2 regions of the Pseudoalteromonas sp. PSi26 genome follow, and region 1 is predicted to be linked to the other one. Evidence: predicted binding sites of a transcription regulator. Region 1 holds the regulator's gene; the other holds the start of a gene.
What was found. The regulator LexA, encoded in region 1, represses DNA repair genes until DNA is damaged. The targets are predictions, from matches to a motif close to TACTGTATNNNNATACAGTA.
Positions count from the first base shown of each region.

Region 2: uvrD (DNA helicase II) is a predicted target of LexA. The motif match lies at 6,469-6,488, and genes of this name have one in related genera.

Region 1 covers NZ_JBHNYT010000015.1:29,254-37,326, reverse strand. Annotated here, with positions in the region: gene ACFI34_RS15135 (SURF1 family protein) at 1-563, opposite strand, end outside; gene ACFI34_RS15130 (DUF2909 domain-containing protein) at 578-889, shown strand; gene ACFI34_RS15125 (cytochrome c oxidase subunit 3) at 789-1,664, opposite strand; gene ACFI34_RS15120 (cytochrome c oxidase assembly protein) at 1,700-2,230, opposite strand; gene ctaD (cytochrome c oxidase subunit I) at 2,230-3,822, opposite strand; gene coxB (cytochrome c oxidase subunit II) at 3,822-4,964, opposite strand; gene lexA (transcriptional repressor LexA) at 5,381-5,998, opposite strand; gene ACFI34_RS15100 (PaaI family thioesterase) at 6,175-6,618, shown strand; gene ACFI34_RS15095 (hypothetical protein) at 6,620-7,000, opposite strand; gene ACFI34_RS15090 (hypothetical protein) at 7,247-7,945, shown strand; gene ACFI34_RS15085 (endonuclease) at 8,008-8,073, shown strand, end outside.
Region 2 covers NZ_JBHNYT010000011.1:260-8,332, forward strand. Annotated here, with positions in the region: gene ACFI34_RS12545 (nitroreductase family protein) at 538-1,194, shown strand; gene ACFI34_RS12550 (chemotaxis protein) at 1,243-2,088, opposite strand; gene ACFI34_RS12555 (tRNA(Met) cytidine acetyltransferase TmcA domain-containing protein) at 2,189-4,261, opposite strand; gene uvrD (DNA helicase II) at 4,239-6,404, opposite strand; gene ACFI34_RS12565 (hypothetical protein) at 6,719-6,943, shown strand; gene ACFI34_RS12570 (YacL family protein) at 7,060-7,428, shown strand; gene ACFI34_RS12575 (dUTP diphosphatase) at 7,510-8,073, shown strand, end outside.

The sequences.
Region 1 (8,073 bases):
ACCAATGGGAAATTAGTTTGTGATTGTATAAAGCTTAAGTCGATTGATTGAATGCGTTTGGGCAGATCACCACTCGAAGTCTTATCTTCTAGGGTAAAACTACTGAGGTTATTCTCTTTAATTTGTGCTTTGACCGTAAACTCACCTTGGGGAATAACTACTGTAGGTAAAATATTCCGTGATAGTGGGGCTCTCACCCAACCTAAATTAACCAATACTGCACGCATATCATTATTTGGTTTTAACAGGGCGAGTAGGTCGTAACCCACTTGTCCGTTATATACTTGATTATCTAACAACCAGTAATGTTCGCTTAAAAGTGTCCCTTTAAGCTCAACTAAGACGCCGGTTTTATTCCACTGCTTTGGTAAATTAAGCAACTGCGACCAACTCATAACACCATGAGTTTGTATTTGAGCAATGGCAGTGAGCTGTTGCTGTTTTTTTTCACCTCGTTCTAATTGCCAAAAACCTAGGCGCACACATACCAGCACAACAACCACAACCATACAAATTGTGATTATTGAACTAAGCTTTTGTTTGTGCCTTAAAACTACTTGCATAAAGGGTCAACTCAGTGATTATTAAAATTATTATTGTACTGTTGTTAATGTTTATACTTTTTAACTTATTTAGAGCGTTATTTATTATGGTGTCAGGGAAAACAAACGGACGACCTATGTCTCATTTTTTAGGTCGCCGAGTGTTGTTTTCGGTTATTGTATTAGTGGTTGCAATTGCAGCAGTTAAGCTCGGTTTTATAAAGGCAAACAGTTCGCCCATAAACGTTACAGCACATATACAAATACAAATAAGCACAGCCATACCACATCAACAAAATGCCAATACCAAGCAGCAGCTTGAAATGCAAAGTGCTTTTCTTTTGTAAAATGCCCTTTTAATATTCGTATTAAAATAACAAATAAAAGTACGGCTCCAAGCGTGACATGCATGCCATGAAAGCCAGTAAGCAAAAAGAATGTATTCCCGTAAACACCGGCATCTAATGTTAAGTTTAGGTCGTTATATGCATGAACATATTCTTCTACTTGCAATGCTAAAAAGCACACACCTAATAGCACCGTAAGCCCTAAAAATACTTTAAGTGGTTTGCGTTTATTGTTTTCCATTGCGACATGGGCAAAATGCAACGTAACTGATGACGCGATTAAAATTAAGGTATTAATTAATGGTAGCCCTTGCCACCCCATAGCTTGGGTTGTATCACCGGAAGGTGTAACAACTAAAGGCCACATAGCTTCAAAAGTAGGCCACAAAACCTCATTGGTCATAGCGTTGTTACCCGCGCCCCCCAACCAAGGCACCGAAATCATACGCGCGTAAAATAACGCACCAAAAAAGGCCATAAAAAACATAACCTCAGAAAAAATAAACCAACTCATGCCTTGTCGAAAAGAACGATCCATTTGTGCTGAGTACAACCCTTGGCCTGACTCGTGTATAACATTTTTAAACCAGCCAAATAACATATATAAAAGAACGGCTATACCGGCATAAAGCAAATAAACACCGCTACCTCCTTCTTTTCCAACCTCCATAACAGTTAAGCCTGCGCCTACGGCGATAAAAAACAACGCAACCGCCCCTACAATGGGCCACGGGCTTTGCTCTGGTACGTAATAATGCTCATGTTCTTGATTCATTTTACTTGCTCCTAGTTTCGCACTAGTGTTTGTTGCTAGTTATTACTGGCAACTAGTTGCTCACTAATATCAAATACGGTGTAAGACAAAGTTAGCTCTTCAACATCACCTGGAAGCGCTGTATCAACATAAAAAAGCAATTTAAATTCGAGCTCTTCTCCCGCTTTTAGGGGTTGTTGATCAAAGCAAAAGCAGGCCATTTTGTGTAAATATTTTGCCGCTTTGCCTGGTGAAACAGACGGTACTGCCTGCATAACTTTATCGAGTTCACTACTATTTTTTGCGCTAAAAACGACTTCTCGCATTTCTCCGGGTTTTACAACCACACTGTACTCTTTTGATTTCACTTCAAAAGGTGCACCACTTTGCGCATGGGTAGTAAAACTCACGCTGACGTCCCTTGTTTGCTGAACCATAGTACTTTGTTGTGCTTGCTCTAACGATGGCTTCCCATTAAGCCCTGTTAAATCACAAAACACGTCGTATAACGGTACTAACGCAAACGCAAACGCAAACATACCTATGCTGATAAGTATTAAGCGCTTAAGAAGTGGTGCATGTGTCATTACTTAATTTCCGGTGGTGTTGAAAAAGTGTGGTATGGCGCAGGGGATTCAACTTCCCACTCTAAACCTTCTGCACCATCCCAAACTTTAGCAGGGACTTTTTCGCCACCTCTGGCACATTTAAAAACAACCACCACAAACAACAGTTGAGATAAACCAAATGCAAAGCCACCAATACTTATAATTGCGTTGAAGTCTGCAAATTGCAGTGCATAGTCCGGAATACGACGAGGCATACCAGCTAACCCCACAAAATGCATTGGGAAAAACAGCACATTTACACTGACTAACGACAACCAAAAGTGCCATTTAGCCAACGTGATATTAAACATATTGCCGGTCCATTTGGGCAGCCAGTAATAAGCACCAGCCATGATAGAAAATACTGCTCCAGTCACTAATACATAATGAAAATGAGCCACTACAAAATAAGTATCGTGGTATTGAAAGTCGGCGGGGGTAATAGCAAGCATCAACCCTGAAAAACCACCTAATGTAAACAACACTATAAAGGCAATGCTGAACATCATAGGGACTTCAAAGCTAATCGAACCGCGCCACATGGTGGCTACCCAATTAAATACTTTCACGCCGGTAGGTACCGATATCAGCATTGTGGAGTACATAAAAAATAGCTCTGCAGCTACCGGCATACCGGTGGTAAACATGTGATGCGCCCACACAATAAAGCTTAGCAGTGCTATAGATGACGTGGCATAAACCATAGATGCATAACCAAATAGCTTTTTACGCGAAAAAGTAGGCACTATAGTTGAAATGATACCAAAGGCTGGCAAAATCATGATGTAAACTTCGGGGTGGCCAAAAAACCAAAATATATGCTGGAACATCACCGGATCGCCACCACCGGCAGCGTCAAAAAAGCTAGTCGCAAAATATTTATCGGTTAAAACCATGGTCACCGCCCCTGCCAAAACGGGCATAACAGCAATGAGCAAAAATGCCGTTATTAGCCATGTCCATACAAACAGAGGGAGTTTCATCCACGTCATACCAGGAGCGCGTAAGTTAACTATAGTAACCACCACGTTAATAGCCCCCATAATCGAGCTAATGCCCATTATGTGCACAGCAAATACAAACAAGGCAGTATTGTCGTTACTGTATGTGGTTGAAAGCGGAGCATAGAAGGTCCAGCCAAAAGCAGGACCCCCTCCAGGCATAAATAAAGACGCAAGCAAAATTAAAAATGCGAAAGGTAAAATCCAAAAACTCCAGTTATTCATTCTAGGTAATGCCATATCTGGCGCACCTATCATTAACGGTATCATCCAATTGGCTAATCCCGTAAAGGCAGGCATAACGGCGCCAAACACCATTATTAAACCGTGAACTGTAGTCATTTGATTAAAAAAGTGGGGATCGACCAACTGCAACCCAGGCTGAAATAGTTCGGCCCTGATCACCATAGCCATGGCGCCACCAATTAAAAACATGGTCAGCGAAAATATTAAATATAAGCTACCAATATCTTTATGATTTGTTGTATAAAGCCAGCGTTTAAAGCCTTTAGCTGGATGATGAGCATGATGCGCTTCATTGGCGTTTGGTTGTTCTGCTATGCTACTCATTAGTTAGCCTCCGCGTCGGCATCAAGTGCTGCTTGAATCTCACTAGGCTGAATAACATCACCGGTATCGTTACCCCATGCATTGCGCTTGTAAGTAATAACCGCAGCCAATTGTTTTATAGATAACTGCTTGGCAAATGATTGCATTGCCGTACCTGGGCTCCCATGAATAAGTATGTCTATATGACCTTTTATATCGCCAAGTACAATTGGGCTGCCTTTTAGAGCCGGAAATACGCCCGGTAGCCCTAACCCCGTAGGTTGATGACATGCTGCACAACTTGCCATGTATACTTGAGCGCCCAGCTCCATTAGCTCTTCTTTAGGTAATGTTTGATCAAGTAAAGCTGCATCAGCTAAAGCTGCTTGTTGCTTAGCTTGTTTAGCATCGGCAAGCCATACTTTAAAATCAGCCTCAGATTTAGCCTCAACTACAACAGGCATAAACCCGTGGTCTTTACCGCACAGCTCGGCACACTGACCTCGGTAAATACCTTCTTCGTTTATGTTGGTCCATGTTTCGTTAATAAAGCCTGGATTGGCGTCTTTTTTAACGGCAAAGTCTGGTACCCACCAAGAGTGGATAACATCATCTGAGGTCATTAAAAAACGAATTTTTTGATTAATTGGTAGTACGAGGGGTTTGTCTACCTCAAGTAAATAATTTGGGTTTTTATCAGCTAAATTAGTTATTTCATCCTGAGGAGTTGCAAGCATTGAGTAAAACTCTACATCTTCTCCCATGTATTCATAATGCCATTTCCACTGTGAACCTGTAACTTTAATTGTTAAGTCGGCTTTACTGGCATCTTCCATAGCGATTAAGGTTTTTGTAGCAGGCACTGCCATAGCAATTAAAATAACAAATGGAATGGCTGTCCAAAGAATTTCTACTTTGGTGCTTTCGTGGAATTGAGCGGGAACCGCTCCTTTAGATTTGCGATGATGAATGAGTGCCCAAAGCATAATGGCAAACACTATTATCCCAATCACACAACATATAAAAAATATGGTCATGTGTAATTCGTAAACATTTTCACTTATATCTGTAACGCCTTTACGCATATTAAATTGGCTATTTGCCAAGGCTAACTGCGGAAAAGCACACAATATAAGCCACAAGGTACAACTAAGTTTACCCATGTGACGACTCCTTTGATGCTGTTGCTAGTGCAAAGCGAAGAGGCATACGGCTTAAACGCCAATTCGTTATTTTTATTTTTTTATTAATGCCGTTTTATTTATAAAAATTGGCATTCACTGCGCTAGCAACAAATTTATTGTGTGTGCTCAAAACTTAAAAGCGATGAGTATTGCCAGCGTCAGTTCATTAACAATTAGTTAATATTTAACCAGCATGCAAGTTTTTTGTATTAAAAACAAACAATAAATATGTAAAAAGTAGAGCGTTGATTTAGTTTAGCGTAGAAAAAAATGGCTCAAATCGAGAGGTAGTAAGGGCTAAGGATGAAATGAAAGAGTGTGAATAAAAAACAAATAAATTTAAAAAAATAAAAATACGCACCAAAATAGTGCGCTTTTCATAAAATAAGAAAAAACTACATCCAGTCCGCGTTACGAATAACACCCACTGCTAAGCCTTCAATGTTGAATGACTCAGTTTCGAGGTCGACCTTAATTGGTGCAAACTCGTCATTTTCGGCATGAAGTAATACCTGACGACCTGCCTTTTCAATACGTTTTACGGTTACATCGTCATCAACACGGGCAACCACAACTTGACCATTTTCAGCCACTTGTGTTTTATGCACAGCAAGTAAATCGCCATCCATAATGCCTATATCTTTCATACTCATACCATTTACGCGCAGTAGAAAGTCAGCAGCTGGTTTGAACATTAACGGGTCAATTTTACAGTGGCTTTCAACATGCTCTTGCGCCAAAATGGGTGAACCTGCTGCAACTCGGCCAATAAGCGGTAAACCCAATTGCTCCGGTTCCTCTTCTTCAACAAGTTGAATCCCTCGGCTTGCGCCTGGTTTCATTTTAATCACCCCTTTTTTGGCAAGGGCTTTTAAATGTTCTTCAGCGGCATTTGCACTTTTAAACCCTAACGTTTGTGCTATTTCGGCACGTGTAGGCGGCATACCAGTGTCTTTAATAAACACTTTAATTAATTCGAGTATTTGAGCTTGGCGTTTAGTTAATGGGCGCATACAACTGGTTTTCCATACAGTACATTTAACTGTGAGTATATACAGTTAAATAAAAATCGCAAATTTAAATTACCCGTTCAAATAGCCAAATTACTTTCTTACGTGTACATTTTAGGGGCTTTCTAATATAGCCTATAAAAATAGTAACTTGCTTCATTAAATTTAAAGGAATCTATATGAGTATTTGGCATCAACCCATTACATTAGCATTGTGTAAACAATTGGACGAAGGCATTAATGGTCAAGGTACCCTAATGAAAACCATGGGAATCGAAATAACAGAGATAGGCGATGATTACTTAGTCGCAACTATGCCTGCAATCCCTGCACATCATAATCCTATTGGCATGGTTCATGGCGGCGCTAACGTTGTACTGGCAGAAACGGTAGCCAGCTATGCTGCTAATTTTGTTGTCGATTTCACAAAATTTTACTGTGTTGGGCAAGAAATAAGTGCAAGCCATTTAAAGGCTTCTCGTAATGGTACATTAACGGCAACAGCACGCGCATTTCATATTGGAAAACGTAGTTCAGTTTGGGAAATAAAAATCACAAACAGCCGTAACGAACTGTGCTGCGTATCAAAAATGACCGCAGCAGTTGTTGAGCGAAAAGCGTAGGTTACTTCTCGAGAGGGTAAATTGTTATTTCCATACCCGCGCCAATAGCAGATATACGAAGTAGTGTATCTGCATGTAAAGCTTGATTAAAACACTTTGGCGATGTGCCTGACTCAAACCCTATATCAAACGTTCTACGTGAGCAGCTTAACCATTGCTTTAATGCATTGCGTGAACACGATTCAATAAGCTCACATATATGGTTTATTGCTTTGTCTGGTGATTTTACATCGCCAGCTACCTCAATACGTGCTAATTGACGGTATTCGTCTTTGTCATAATGTAAAATCGTTGCGACTTTTTTTAGATCGGCCACCAGAACACTAATATCTTGTTTTGACTCAAGCTCTAGATCTACATTTAAAAATTGAATTTCCGACATTGTCTCGTATTTATCCTCTAATGGTTACCATGCAAACTTTAACGCAGTTTTACCTTTATACCAAATCAACACCCTATAAATAGACGTTTTATATGGCAATACTCTTATTTTAGAGTGCTATTGCTGCTTACAATTGGCGCTATTGTGCTGAAACGCTATTTTAATGTATTAGTGCGACATTTTGTCGCACCCACCTTGCTCAACCATCGCGTAAAATGTCTTTTAAAAATAATATGATAAACACACATGAAAAAAATTTTTAAACCAGCACGTAAACTTCATAAATGGTTGGGCTATTTATTAGGAATACAAATACTAGCTTGGTTGCTTGGCGGTTTGGTTATGAGCGCCATCCCGCTTGAAAAAGTACATGGTAAACACCTAGCAACACGCACGCTAGCCAACCCTTTTAAAAGCCATGATTACGTCGCATCAATTGATGATATCGCAACCAAAGTAACCAATCCGATCAAAATAACCTTCACACATTTCTTATCCACCCCACTTATAACTGTAACCAGTAAAGACAACCAACAAAGCTTTAATGGCATTACTGGGCAACCATTTAAAGCGCCGAATAAACAGCAAATAATTGCTAATGCGCACGCACATTTACTTATTGATGCTCAACCCGAAAGTACCGCATTATTAGCTGTAGGACCACGAGAAAGCGGTTATAAAAAAAATGTATGGCAAGTACAATTTAACGATACATTTAGCACCACCCTCTATTTGTCATCAGATACAGGCAAAGTGATTACTGTGCGCAGTACACTGTGGCGAATTTTCGACTTTTTTTGGATGCTACATATTATGGATTACGATGAACGTGAAAACTTTAATAATCCTTTATTAATTAGCTTTGCAGCAACCAGTGTACTTTTTTGTTTAAGTGGTTTTTTGCTGCTATTGCAAAACATAAGGATTAAACGCAGTTTTAAATAAGTGTATGTTTGCCTGTTAACCCAGTAAACTAGGCGCTCCTGTAGTTCACGTATGTGATGGATATGACCCGATTGATTTTGGCCTTACTGGCTTGCTGTGTCTGTTTTTCGGTATCAAGTAAAGACTTT
Region 2 (8,073 bases), on a different contig from region 1:
CTGTTGGCACCACGACATTACCAGGCTTCAAATTGTAGAAAGCCCGACTAGCGATAGTCGGGCTTTTTTACGTCTATAAAAAAGTAATATTCAGCATTCCCTTCTCTAAAGCGCAGCGTCTCCTAAGCGAAGCGCCTCTTTGTGAACATTATTCTAGCTATCCAATACATTGAGCGATGAGAGTTCAGCATTGCACTGTGGCTCTCCACTGCTGTGGGCTCCACGACATTCTACTGCGTATCGCACCGACTTCAAATACAAGCAAGCCCGATTCGAAAGAGTCGGGCTTTTTTACGTTTGCAGGAAAGTAATATTTAGCACTTTCTTCTCTAAAGCGCTGCGTCTCCTAAGCGAAGCGCCTCTTTGTGAACAGTGTTATTCGTTTAAGTTAGATCAATTAGTCGAGAGATATGGTTTATCTATTATCAATTTTATTTATAAAGTCTTTTAACTTTATTGCTAATTATCAAATGCTCATTAAGCAATTAAACTAGCTCCATCTTGTATTTACATACTTACATTAAGACGGAGAAAAGCATGTCTCACCAAATCATTAAAGACTTACATAATAGATACACTGCAAAGCAATATGATTCATCAAAACGTATTTCTGCAGAAGATCTGGAAGTAATTAAAGAAGCAATTCGTCTGTCTGCTTCTTCAATAAATTCTCAACCTTGGAAGTTTATTCTTGTTGAGAGTGAAGAGGGTAAACAACGCTTGCACGACACTTTTGCAAATAAACATCAGTTTAATCAGCATCATGCTAAAGAGGCATCGCATACATTATTACTTGCTTATGATCCTAACTTTACGAAAGAAAAGTTTTCAAAGCGTGTTGATGTGGAAGTCAGCTCTGGCCATTTACCAGCAGATATGCGTGATAACTTCATGGGGGCTTACGCGTTCGCTGAAATGAACACAGATGAAAATGGTTACAACGGTAGTTGGACTAAGGCGCAGGTTTACTTAGCACTTGGTAATGTGCTGCATACATTAGCGCGATTGAACATAGCGTCGACTCCAATGGAAGGCGTTGACCCAGAGCTAATTAGTGAGAAGTTTAATGCTGAACTTGACGGTCATATTTGTGAAGTTGCACTAGCAATGGGTTACCCTAATACCGACGAAGACTGGAACCATGGTTTGCCAAAGGCGCGTTTAGCGGTAGAAGATATTATAACAACCGTATAGCATAAAAAACTTTATTAAAAAGCCGAGGCTATCTCGGCTTTTTTGTGTCTAAAATAAGCCATACGCTTCTGTTTTTTCGGTTTCTTCTTGCAGCGTAGCTGGTTTAAATATGACACTAGGATCGATAAGCACACTATGGTTTTCGGCCATTTTTATTAGGCCTCGCATCATACCTTTAGTTTGTGGGTCTATATCAAAGCCTATATCAGTTAGCTTATCTAATGGTTTGATGTCTTCTTTTTTATAATCTAGGCTGTCTTCCACTTTATCGACGAGTAGCCCCACATGAGGGTTTATACCGTCTTTCGTTGTGAATACAATTATTGGTTTGTAATCTAAAGTAATTTGCTCTTTTGCAGATTCATACAGTCTTTCTAGCTGGGCAATACTGCTACTTTTTATTTTGCTAAGTAAGTTGTTTACCTGCTTATGTTCACCTTGCTTGTGAGCTGTGACTGTTTGCTTAGCTTGTGTGAGTAATAATTCGAAAGGTTCATTAAAGCGAGACATAGTAAGCTTTAAATCAGGATTGTCGGTGTTGAACTCTTGGTAAAAAATAATAAAGTCTTGAAGCTCCGTTTCATTAATAGTTAATGTTTCTGATTGAGTTAAGAGGTTCCTTTCTAGTGTATTGAACCAGCTAGTTTGTTTGTCTTGCCATGATCTTAGCTGTTTTAAAATATGTTTGTTGCTTTGCTCCGTTGATATATTATTTAAAATAATTCCTAAATCGAAAACTGGAGTAGGGATATCCATATAATCTTTAACACCAATAAAGCTTTTGTTGTTGTTTGGTAGTGTTGTGAGATTATTATCAAAGCGCTCGGTTAATAAGATATCAAGTATTTTCAGAGAAATGGTTTTGCAGCCCACTTTAAAGTTTATTAATTCCATGCCTTTATCTTAATTTACCCATTAATGTATTAAGAATAGAACAAATCTACCAAATAGCTTAAGTAACTGTGGTAATTAATCATTGTATTAAGGGGGTGGGTTATTTGATGGCTTTAGCTAGTTTTAACACTGCTTGTTTAAAGCATGTTTCAAGCTCTTTTTTGCCTTGTATATTTAATTGCTCAATGACGTTTGCATCGCTTTCATTTTGCAAAATTAACTTAATTAATAATTGCTTATCGCTTTGTGTTAAGTAATTAATGATTGAGGGCGTCTCAGTGATAACTTGCCAAATAGTGGCCGAAATACTAAATCGAGAAAAATGACTATTAAGTTGTCGTGCTATACGTTTTTGCGTATCTGTACTTATAGGTTTATTTTTAAACGGGGCAATAAGTACACTTACAAGCTGCCAGTCAAGGTGCTTAAAGTGTGTGAGTAAGGCATAAAATATATCGTTTTGAAAATCAGCTTTTAATTGTTTCAGCGTACTTGTATTGTTGTTTAAATACTTCACAACGAGTGCTGAGTGCTCGCCAGTGCTTTTATCTTTTTGATAGCCAAGCTTTATGGTACTAAATCCTTGGCTTTGCCAAAATTTTAATAGCTCAGCCGTAGCGCCAAAACTAGCTCCAAACCAATAACACTCATTACTTACTTTTGATTCGCAGTAACTCAGTAGCGCTTTACCTAGCCCTAGACTGTGAAGGTTAGGAGCAACAGCAATTCTTACTACGCGGGCAGAGAATTGGGTAAGGCACTGGGGATCATTGCTTAGCTGCGAGAGAGTCTGTGCCATTAAATGCCCTTGAGGGCGGCGTTCACCTTTTAGTACTTGCTCAGTTAGCTCGAGGGGTAATCCGCCCTCTATTGAGATTAAACACACTCCTACTAATTGGTTATTTATCTGGGTTATGAATAATCGTTGCGCAGGCGCATCAAGTAGCTGGCGTAAATCATTAACGCTACTTTGATAATGTGCTAAGGAAAGTAATGCAATAACCTGCTCAAGTAACGGCTCGTTGTTTGTGAGTTGTTGTTGAGTAATTTCACTGTGGACTAGCTTATTTAAGCCATTGCTTTGTATTTCTTCGTACTGTGCTTCGAGTGCGAGTAAAGTGCGTATATAGCGCTCTAACGGGTCTGCTTTTGCAAACCTTAACGGTGCATCAAGTGTGACAATATTAGCGGCTTTGTACTTTGCTTTAACATACTGACTAAACCTAATTGTATAACCCCTACCATTGCCCTCATAGCCTACTAAAGTGCTTGCAAATACAATACGCGGATAATGCTTAAGCATTTTGAACAACAAGGGAACAGGTATTGCAGCTGCCTCGTCAACAAGTAATAAATCACACTCTGGCAACGAGCTTAATAATGAGTCTGGAGCAATGTACTGTAAATTGGCAAGCTGCTTACTTTTACTATCGAAGGGGATGTTTAACTCATTGCTTAAGTGTTTAAAGCTACTATGAGTGGCTTTAAATTGTGTGCTGCAAATTAGTATTTTTTTATCTATAAGTTTTGCAGCAGCAAGTCCAAGCGCTGCAGATTTACCACGGCCTCTATCGGCATTAATAAGTAAAGGGCGATTAGCGCGACCATGAGCCACTCTAATTATATTTTCTACACAATGCTGTTGCGGTTCAAAATCTATTTTATTGGTAGAGCTTTCGCTGATGATATTACGTGTACAGCCATGTAATTCACTGAAATGAAAAGCGGGTAACGATTGTATAACGCGGGCAATGCGTTCATTAAAAAAACTATAGTTTACTTTGTACCCGTAAGACTGCACTGTGCTTAGCGCAGGATCTGGCCAAGTTGAAAGCTCGCTTAATTCTGGTAGCAGTAAATATAAAATACCGCCTGCTTTTACTGTACCTGCAATGGCTGCCAATATATCAGGGTGTAAGCCACTAAAGCCATCGTATACGGCGTGTGAATATTCTTGCCCTAAAATCTGATGAGTACGATTAGGCCACTGCGCGTTATTTAATGTGGTATTTTTAGAAACGACGAGTGTGTTTTCAGTTTGAAGTAATTCACCTAACAGCTTGTAGCACCAAGCGGTACTGCCAGTAATAAGCACAAGTTGGCGATGATAAGCGCCAACCAGTGTTTTTTCTAACGTGTTTATGTAAGCTTTATACAGCTTGTAATCGTGCATAAGCCGTTACTAACCATTTGCTGCCTAAGTCATCAAAGTTTACCTGTACGCGCGATTGAGCGCCGCTACCTTCATAGTTAAGTACCGTGCCAATACCAAACTTGGCATGCAGTACACGTTGACCTAAGTTAAAGCCGCTGTTTTCAAAGGCGGCATGGCTTACTGATGCACTAAAGCGACCTGCTGCCGGTGGTCGCGAAACTTGCGTTTTGATACGAATTTCTTCAACGCAGTCTTCAGGAATTTCGCGTAAAAAACGTGAAGGACTATGGTATTTCTCTTGTCCATAAAGGCGGCGGCTTTCGGCGTGGCTAATGTATAACTTATCCATAGCACGAGTCATGCCGACGTAACAAAGGCGACGTTCTTCTTCGAGGCGGCCAGACTCTTCATTACTTTGCTGCGATGGAAACATGCCTTCTTCTACGCCCACCATAAATACAAGCGGGAATTCTAAGCCTTTAGCTGAGTGAAGCGTCATCATTTGTACCGCGTCTTCGTGTTCGTCGGCTTGTCCTTCGCCAGATTCAAGCGAGGTATAGGCTAAAAAGCCTTGCAGGGGTGAGCTAAACTCTTCTTCTTCAGGGAGTTCGTACTGATCGCAGGCACTTATAAGCTCTTCTAAGTTTTCTACACGAGCTCGGCCTTTTTCGCCTTTTTCAGCTTGATACATAGCCATAAGGCCAGAGGTTTGAATTGTGTATTTAGCTTGTTCTTGTAAAGTGAGATCGCTAATTTTGTCTTCAATGTGCTCAACAAGCTCTACAAACTTTGTTACAGCGCCAGCTGCTCGGCCTGATAAGTGCTGTTGTTCAACAATAGCTTTAGCTGCGTACCAAAGCGGAAGTGACTCAGCACGAGCACAATCACGTATATGACTTAATGTTTTATCGCCAATACCGCGAGCAGGAGTATTAATTACACGCTCAAATGCGGCGTCGTCTTGGCGATTACCTACTAAGCGTAAGTACGATAGCGCATCTTTAATTTCTTGACGCTCGAAGAATCGCATACCACCGTAAATACGGTATTTTAAGCCTTCTTGTAGCATCGCTTCTTCAAGTACACGAGATTGCGCGTTACTACGGTACAAAATAGCAGCGTCTTGCAATGCATTTCCGGCATTTAGCCAGCTGCGTAATTTGCTACTTACAAAGCGGGCTTCGTCTAATTCGTTAAATGCGGCATAAATAGAAATAGGTTCGCCGTCGTTACCGTCGGTCCATAAGCTTTTCCCCATGCGCTCTGAGTTATTTTTAATTAGCGCATTAGATGCTTTTAGAATGGTTGCGGTTGAGCGGTAGTTTTGCTCAAGACGAATGGTTTCGGCATCAAAATCAGTTAAAAAGCGTTTAATGTTTTCTATTTTAGCGCCGCGCCAACCGTAAATACTTTGGTCATCGTCGCCTACAATCATAATGCTTTGTGTATCACCAGCAAGCAGCTTTAACCATGCGTATTGAATGGTATTGGTATCTTGGAACTCGTCTACTAGCATGTGCGCAAAGCGCTGTTGGTAGTGGCGAAGTAACGTCGGGTTATTTTTTAATACTTCATAGCTGCGTAGCAGTATTTCAGCAAAATCGACCAAACCAGCCCTGTCACAGGCTTCCTGATAGGCGGCATATACACGCAACATCATTTGCTCGTTTATGTCATACGCTTGAATATCTTTAGGACGAAGTGCCTCGTCTTTTTTAGCGCTGATGTACCAGCCAAACTGTTTAGCTGGCCACTTTTTATCATCAATATTCATTGATTTTAATAAGCGCTTAATCATACGAAGTTGGTCATCAGAGTCTAATATTTGAAAGGCTTCTGGTAAGTTAGCTTCACGGTGATGAGCGCGTAAAATTCGATGTGATAAACCATGGAAAGTACCAATCCACATGCCACCGACGGGTGCTTTTAAGGTTTCTTCAACACGTGTGCGCATTTCTTTCGCTGCTTTATTGGTAAAGGTTACCGCAAAAATACTATAAGCAGAGGCTTGCTCAACCTGCATAAGCCACGCAATACGATGAACCAACACTCGTGTTTTACCAGACCCAGCACCTGCCAATACCAGCATGTTTTGTAATGGGGCTGCAACGGCATCGCGTTGTTTGTCATTTAAGCCGTCGAGTAATTCTGAAACGTCCATCGTTACGCCTTTTTAATCAATATTGAGGGCAGTATAACAGGTGTTTTTGTTAGGCTAAATAAAATACTGTTTTTATGAACAGCTATTATAAAAATTGCCTCTAAAACCAATTGGCAGGATAGTTTTTTTGGTATGGATAAGTAACTAAAATTAATAATAAAAATAATCAAATTGACCTATATTTAGTAAAAAATACCAAAGCAATTAGTGAGTCGTAATTTAACTAACTGATTTTTAAGCTTTAATAAATTGGCATAAAGTGTGATAGTAAGTAGATAACTAAAATTTAAAATTAATTAACTACAGAGGTGAGTATGGCTGATCAAGGGTCTGGCGGTAATGTAATTGCTGCGTTGTGTAATATATTTTTTCCTGGTTTAGGGCAACTAGTACAAGGGCGTATTTTAGCTGCTATATTTTTTGCACTAGCCATTGTCATAAGTTATGCACTTATATATGTACTCGTTGGTTTTGTATTAGTGCCTATTATTTACTTATGGTCAATTATTGACGCCGCGCGTTATAGATCGCGAAGTTAACAGCTTTAGAGCTGAATAAAATGGCGCCCATGTGGCGCTATTTTGCTTTATATGTCCTGTGGTTTGCGGGCGTTTACGTATATAATTACGCAATTAAAGAGTTACAGGCAAACCCTATGGAATATCAATTTATTCGCGACCCTATTAGTGGGCTGCGCATTAAAATAAGCAGCGAGCATGCAATCATTGGCCGTTGGTTAAACGAAGAAATTGGCAAAGACAAAGTGGCTATGGTGCAAGCACTTATTGCGTCGGTAAAAACGAGTTTTGAGCCTGTGACTTTAAAAGGCCAAGAAATAGATTTAATTTTATCTAAAGATGAAGCCTTATTTGAAGCGCATGCACTGCACCAAGACAGCGAAGACTTAATTGCCTACCAAGATGACGATTTAATGCTTGAAGAAAACGACTTAAGCAGTGGTTGTGGTTTTGAAGACTTTATTGACTTAATCGAGTCGTGGTGTGAGTTTACCAGTAATCGATAAAATAATTAAAACAGACATAGCAAATGCAAAAACAGCGCTTTCTCTGTATTATTAAAACAACTAAAAACGACAGGAATTGATATGTCTGCCAATTTAAATAAGCTAGTAGTCATGCTAGAAATGCAAAACGCCATGAATACAAAAGTGCATGAGCAATGGTTTACACAAGGGTTTGAATGGTATCGCGCTATTTGGGTTGAGTGTGCCGAAATGCTAGATCACCATGGCTGGAAGTGGTGGAAAAAACAAACACCCGATACCGAGCAAGTTATTTTAGAATTAGTTGATATTTTTCACTTTGGTTTGTCGCTACGTATTGACGGTAAAACAAGCTATCAAGATTTAGCAAAGCAATTAGAAAGTGAGTTGAGCCAAGTACAGCAAGCTGATGACTTTAAACAAACGTTAGAAATACTTGCGGCATCTGCAGTTGCAGATAAAGCGTTTAATGCAGCAGCATTTGCCGGTTGTATGGCACAAATGGGCATGGATATTGACGATTTATACCGTGGTTACGTCGGTAAAAACACCTTAAATTTTTTCCGCCAAGACCATGGTTATCAAGATGGTAGCTACATTAAAGTATGGAACGGCCAAGAAGATAACGAACACTTGGTTGAAGTGGTCAAAAGCCTTGATACCGAA